Regions from separate parts of the Aeribacillus sp. FSL K6-8394 genome, predicted to be linked through region 1. Evidence: riboswitches for the same ligand, from Rfam matches in the RefSeq annotation. Region 1 holds a riboswitch; each other region holds the start of a gene.
What was found. A riboswitch is a leader RNA that binds a small molecule or an ion and turns the genes downstream of it on or off. The one in region 1 is predicted to bind S-adenosylmethionine.
Positions count from the first base shown of each region.

Region 2: linked by a shared signal. The riboswitch ahead of metK (methionine adenosyltransferase) and the one ahead of NSR00_RS00840 (methionine biosynthesis PLP-dependent protein) in region 1 are both predicted to bind S-adenosylmethionine.
Region 3: linked by a shared signal. The riboswitch ahead of NSR00_RS10180 (2,3-diketo-5-methylthiopentyl-1-phosphate enolase) and the one ahead of NSR00_RS00840 (methionine biosynthesis PLP-dependent protein) in region 1 are both predicted to bind S-adenosylmethionine.

Region 1 covers NZ_JBBPAA010000001.1:179,243-181,517, forward strand. Annotated here, with positions in the region: SAM riboswitch class I at 832-969, shown strand; gene NSR00_RS00840 (methionine biosynthesis PLP-dependent protein) at 1,086-2,201, shown strand; gene metC (cystathionine beta-lyase) at 2,194-2,275, shown strand, end outside.
Region 2 covers NZ_JBBPAA010000002.1:867,811-870,085, forward strand. Annotated here, with positions in the region: gene pckA (phosphoenolpyruvate carboxykinase (ATP)) at 1-592, opposite strand, end outside; SAM riboswitch class I at 861-1,052, shown strand; gene metK (methionine adenosyltransferase) at 1,258-2,275, shown strand, end outside.
Region 3 covers NZ_JBBPAA010000001.1:2,139,804-2,142,078, reverse strand. Annotated here, with positions in the region: gene NSR00_RS10185 (hypothetical protein) at 1-562, opposite strand, end outside; SAM riboswitch class I at 927-1,032, shown strand; gene NSR00_RS10180 (2,3-diketo-5-methylthiopentyl-1-phosphate enolase) at 1,111-2,275, shown strand, end outside.

The sequences.
Region 1 (2,275 bases):
CAATTAAAAGCTTCCCCATTATTTTCTTCAATTGCAATGCTTAATAAATAATCTCCTCTGTAGTCGCTTTCATAATCATAATAAATTCCGTACACATTGTTTTGATGATGTTCCAGTTTTTAGAAAGCGTTTTCTCACATAATTTTGATTTGCCCCATCATTTGCTCGTCATGAAAATTATTGGTTCGTATGCTGTCGATCATATACAGCATCATAAACAGTCTTTCCTTTCCATAATATTGATAAAAAAGAGAAGGCGCATCAGTAAAGAATGTTCAGCAAATTTTCCAACGGCACGTTTATGTTCATCTTTTTTTTGCTTCTCAGCTTCACCTGCAAAACAAATATCGCATCTTCGTTCTCCGTTCAGCTGCTTTATGGAATACGGGTTCGTTTGACTGAAGTTGGCGAAAAATTTATCAAACGATTAGTTTGCTAATTCAATCGTTTCATTCTCTGTTTATTAAATTCTCTTAAAATTTTCCAATTCCTCTAAAGAAGATCACCTCGTTCACAATTTTTCTCCAAATACGACAGCTTCCGAATTGGATATTTATATTTTAAAATCTATTAAAATTTGGGAAGCCTCAAGGGAAAATAAAACCACTTCATTGAAATGATGGAGGATCAAGGTGATCCATACAAAAAAATTTCCCTTTTGGCTTTCGCAAAAAAACATTTCAAGAATCGACGGATTATTTAAAGAATGTTCTTATTTTTCTTTAGTTTTACTGAAAATAAATCAAAGTTATCGGAATTGTTGGCAGGAAACGTCTTGAATTTTTTTTAAAACTGAGGTAAAGTTATACCTATCAAAAGTTCATATCGGAATTCTTATCGAGAGAGGCGGAGGGAACTGGCCCGAAGAAGTCTCAGCAACCGGTACAAGGACGGCGGCATGATAACCTTTGTACCAAGGTGCTAAATCCAGCAAGCATTTTGCCGTAAGATATGCTTGGAAGATAAGAAGGAGCCAAACAATAAACGCCTTCTTCTTATGAAGAGGGCGTTTTATTTTTAAAGCCTCCTCTACAGGCAATGAAAGCAGCACATTTTTACTAACTAAAAAAGGAGGAAAGTCAAAGATGAATATTGAAACAGTTTTGGCCCAATTAGGAAATCGAAGTGAAGCTCTTACAGGAACAGTAAGCGCCCCCATTTATTTGTCCACAGCCTACCGGCATAAAGGAATAGGTGAATCAACAGGTTATGATTACACTCGGACAAAAAATCCAACGAGAGAGCTTGTCGAGGACGCCATAGCCAAATTGGAGGGAGCCGATCAAGGATTTGCATTTTCTTCCGGAATGGCAGCGATTCAGACGATTATGGCTTTATTTAAAAGTGGAGATGAACTGATCGTTTCAAAAGATTTATATGGCGGGACATACCGCTTGTTTGAAGAAGAGTGGCGCAAATACGGTCTTTCCTTCCACTATGACGATTTTACGTCTCGCGAATATACGGAATCATTAATAAACGAAAATACTAAAGCGATTTTTCTAGAAACGCCCACTAATCCGCTTATGCAGGAAACATCGATTTCCTCGTTGGCGGAATTGGCCCGGAAGCACAATTTGCTGCTGATCGTTGACAATACGTTCTACACACCTGTTTTGCAGCGTCCGATTGAAGAAGGAGCGCATATCGTGATTCACAGCGCAACGAAATATTTAGGCGGTCACAACGATGTCCTTGCCGGCCTGGTCTGTGCAAAAGGGAAAGAAATTTGCGAAAAATTAGCCATGCATCAAAATGCAATTGGTGCGGTATTATCTCCTTTTGATTCGTGGCTGCTGCTTAGAGGAATGAAAACTTTATCATTGAGAATGGACAAACATCAGGAAAATGCAAGGGAACTGGCGGCATATTTAAAAGAGCTTCCTGAAATTGATGATGTATTATATCCTGGCAGAGGCGGAATGCTTTCCTTCCGTGTGAAAAAAGAAGAATGGGTCAACCCGTTTTTGCAGAATCTGAAATTAATCTGTTTTGCGGAAAGCCTTGGAGGGGTAGAAAGCTTTATAACGTATCCAGCTACCCAAACTCATGCGGATATTCCGGAAGAAATCCGAATTCAAAACGGTGTATGCAACCGGCTTCTCCGTTTTTCTGTAGGGATTGAAAGCGTGGAGGATTTGAAGGAAGATCTCAAGCAGGCATTGCAAGCAGCTGCGAAAGGGGATTTACTAAATGCATGACCAATGGAGCTTTCAAACAAAATTGATTCATAATAAACATAAGGTTGACCCGACAACCGGTGCTGTCAGCGTGG
Region 2 (2,275 bases), on a different contig from region 1:
TCATCTCGCCTGCATATTCAGTTCCGCCGATCAGGATTATTCTCTTTTCAAAAGAAATAATGATAAATGCTTCTGAGTTCGTTCCATCCACAGCTGGATCTGCTTTAAAGGAAGGAGCGGAAACAATTGTAAACGGATTTTTATGCTCCTTTAAATCGTCTTGGCTTTTCGGACGGATAAACAGTTGGCGAGCAAATAAATTTTGCCACGCCAATTCATTGACCACTTGAATTGGAAGACGATATTTTTTGTCAGCTCCGGCAAATCCGTTAAAAACATAAATTTCATCTCTATTTTTTAAATATTGTATGACTTTTAAGTACAGTTTTTCAAAAACTTCTGATGAAATTGGCTTGTTGACGGGTCCCCAATCAATTAAATGCTTGACAGAATCTTCTTCAACGATGAATTTATCTTCTGGTGACCGGCCGGTATATTTGCCTGTTGTAACCGAAACTGCACCTGTATTTGTTAAAAAACCTTCTTTCCTAGCTAAAACTTTTTCTACAAGTCGTGCGACTGGTAAATTATGATATGCATTTGGTCCGCTGATCAACGAAGCTAATTCATTTGATACATCTACAATATTCATATACATACCATCCTTTTTTTGCATATTTGAAATGGTTTTATAGAAATAGTATAACACATTCGTGGAAATAGTCCATCCTATTTATCGATTTCTGAAAATAATGTTTTTACTATATATTTTGCCTTCATTTTTGGGCATCATACGAATCATGATTGATCAGCTGATCCTGAAATAATGGATATCAGATGATTTGGAAAATTACAGAGAAGCTTTATTTATTGTTGACAAGTACTTTTTTGCTCCTGTATGATATACATTTGAACGGATACTCTTATCCCGAGTTGGCGGAGGGACAGGCCCTATGAAGCCCAGCAACCGGCTCGTTGAAAGAAGACAGTAGAATATGGCTTTCAAAATCCCGGTATTCTATGGACATACAACATGATGCGAAAGAATTCCATATTCATAGACGAGCAATGGTGCTAACCTGATGCAAGGTTATATCCTTGAACGATAAGAGTGAAAGGCAATGATGTTTATAACAACCTTTCCTCTGGCAGGGAAGGTTTTTTCTATGTATAAGAGAAATCTCGTTTAGCCAAGTTTTTCTTATCGTACGAAATTTTGATATGTTTACAATAGTGGTGAGGGAATGAGTTCCGTGTCAATGACAAGGAGTGTAGCACTCCATAAACATCATTTTAAGTTTGAGGAGGAAGCAGTAAATGACAAAAAAGCGCCGTCTGTTTACATCTGAATCCGTAACGGAAGGGCATCCGGACAAAATTTGCGACCAAATTTCAGATGCGATTTTAGATGCCATTTTAGAAAAAGATCCGAACGCACGTGTAGCTTGCGAAACATCTGTCACCACCGGACTTGTATTAGTCAGTGGAGAAATTACGACAAGCACGTATGTGGATATACCAAAAATTGTGCGAGAAACGGTCAAAGAGATCGGCTATACGAGAGCTAAATACGGTTTTGATGCTGAAACTTGTGCTGTTTTAACATCAATTGATGAGCAATCACCCGATATCGCTGCAGGGGTGGATAAAGCTTTAGAAGCGCGAGAAGGACAAATGACTGATGAAGAAATTGAAGCGATTGGCGCTGGAGATCAAGGGTTAATGTTCGGTTTTGCATGCAATGAAACGAAGGAATTAATGCCTCTCCCGATTTCCATTGCCCATAAGCTTTCACGCCGGCTTACAGAAGTTAGAAAAAGCGAAGAAATTCCTTATTTGCGTCCGGACGGAAAAACGCAAGTTACGGTAGAATATGATGAAAATGAACAGCCGGTTAGAATTGACACAATTGTCATATCGACTCAACACCATCCGGAGGCAACTTTAAAACAAATTAAGCAGGATATTAAAGAAAAAGTAATTGATCCGGTTGTGCCAAAAGAACTGATCGATGAAGAAACAAAATATTTCATCAACCCTACCGGACGTTTCGTTATTGGCGGACCACAAGGAGATGCAGGATTAACGGGACGAAAAATCATTGTCGATACTTACGGAGGCTATGCTCGCCATGGCGGAGGAGCTTTCTCAGGAAAAGATCCGACGAAGGTAGACCGATCTGCAGCTTATGCGGCTCGTTATGTAGCGAAAAATATTGTCGCAGCCGGACTTACAGACAAATGTGAGGTTCAGCTGGCCTATGCAATTGGTGTAGCGAAACCTGTCTCTATTTCTGTTGATACGTTCGGTACTGGCAAAGTAAGCGAAGATGTTT
Region 3 (2,275 bases), 2.0 Mb from region 1:
CTAACCCTTCCATTTTTTGTGAAGATAAAGGTTTAATTCTAGAATATAAAACATCATGTTCTTTAATTGATCGATCCTCGTTTTTAATTAAATCATCCGTTCCAGTAAATAACATATAACATCCTTTCCTTACATACGATTCACTTATTCCTAGCAATTTAGCTAATTTGTAATTCGAGAAATCAGGATTCAACTCAATTGCTTGTCTAAGTTTTTCTAAGTTCTTATCCGTTTTATTGCGCTGTTCTTTTAAATACTCCTCACGGCTTTTTACGCCCATTTCCCGGCGTTTTTGTTTCCTTCTCCGCTTTTCATTCGCATCTATAATCGTGCTTAAATGGCGTTGTTCGTCCTCTGTTATATCTAACCATTCAATTAATTTTTTATTGCTGATATTATATCCAGCGCCAGGATACCCTTTTTCTCTAGCTATTCGGTTTGCTTCTTCGTTATTCCGTGCATAATAGGCCTTTTCAGCGCTTCTGGTGGATCTTCTTAAAGGCTCATTAAACTGTAAATTAAACGTTAGCGTTTGTTTTAAGGCTTCTTCTGGATCATTCAAAAAGCAACATAACCAATAACGGTACAAGAAACAAATTGTCTCACGATAACCAGTAACGTTATAATTGCGTAATTCAACCAGTTTTTCTAAGTCTAGTAATCTAGCATGATGCGATCGGAAGACGTTAAAAAGATGTTGTACCTTCTTTTTTCGTCCTCTTTTTTTAGGCTTTCCTGTTTTGGCTCAACCTCAAGTTCCGGTAAATACCTCAAATTGTAAACTGCACCATTAAATAATTGTAGCATGCCATCAGAAAAATGTAAGCGAATTTGAATCGAATATGATGTAAAAAAGTGTTGACAGAGGGGAAGGATAGTGGCATAATCCAAGTAAACGAATAAGAATTATAAAGTTAATAATAAAACTCTTATCAAGAGCAGGTGGAGGGATGAGCCCAATGAAGCCCGGCAACCGACTCATATGATGAGCACGGTGCTAATTCTCCCAACAGAGATGTTGAAAGATAAGAAGTTGTTTTGACAAAAAACCTCTTCTTATTGAAGAGGTTTTATTTATATAAAAAAATCTGAATGAAGAGGATTGAAAAAATGGGTCACGTAACAGCAGTATACCAAATCATTGCGAAACGAGAAGATTTAGAAAAAAAAGCAGAAGGCATTGCTCTTGGATTAACGGTAGGTTCGTGGACTGACCTTCCTCTTTTAGTGCAAGAGCAGTTAAAAAAGCATAAAGGACAAGTGGTTGAGATAAAAGAAACAGGCGAGGATCCATCCTCCGGCAAAACGATTGCACAGCTTCACATTCGCTTTCCGGGAGAAAACTTTTCTAAAGACATTCCTGCCATCTTAACGACAACTTTTGGAAAATTATCACTAGATGGAGAAATAAAATTACTAGATTTGCAGTTTGACGATGAGATCTTTCGGTATTTTCCAGGTCCTCGATTTGGAATTCAGGGGTTACGAGAAAAACTTGGCGTTTACGACAGACCGTTAGTGATGAGCATCTTTAAAGGTGTAATTGGACGTGATATGGATTACCTTCTTGCCCAATTGCGGGAGCAGGCTCTCGGGGGCGTCGACTTAGTAAAGGATGACGAAATACTTTTTGAAAATTCGCTCACATCATTTGAAACAAGAATAAAGGAAGGCAAAAAAGTTCTTGATAACGTGTATCAAGAAAAAGGGCACCGAACTTTGTATGCGGTCAATTTGACGGGAAAAACATTTGAATTGAAAGATAAGGCAAGAAAAGCAAAAGAATTAGGTGCCCATATTTTGCTATTTAATGTTTTTACATATGGCCTCGATGTGCTGCAAGCATTAAGGGAAGATGATGAAATCGCCCTCCCAATTATGGCTCATCCGGCGTTTAGCGGATCGTTTACTTCATCCGAAAAATATGGGCTCTCTCATTCCTTATTGCTTGGAAAATTGATAAGAATTGCTGGAGCAGATTTTTCGTTGTTCCCTTCACCATATGGCAGCGTTGCATTGGAGCGTGACAAAGTTTTAAAAGTGAAAGAAGAATTGGTGAAGGAATCAGTTTTAAAACCAGTTTTTCCTGTTCCATCTGCTGGCATTCACCCGGGTCTTGTTCCCATTTTAATTCATGATTTTGGAAAAGATTGCGTCATTAATGCAGGAGGCGGTGTTCACGGTCACCCGCAAGGTGCTAAAGGCGGAGGAAAAGCTTTCCGTCAGGCAGTTGACGCTGTTTCCCGGGGTGTTCCCCTTAATGAAGCAGCTGAAG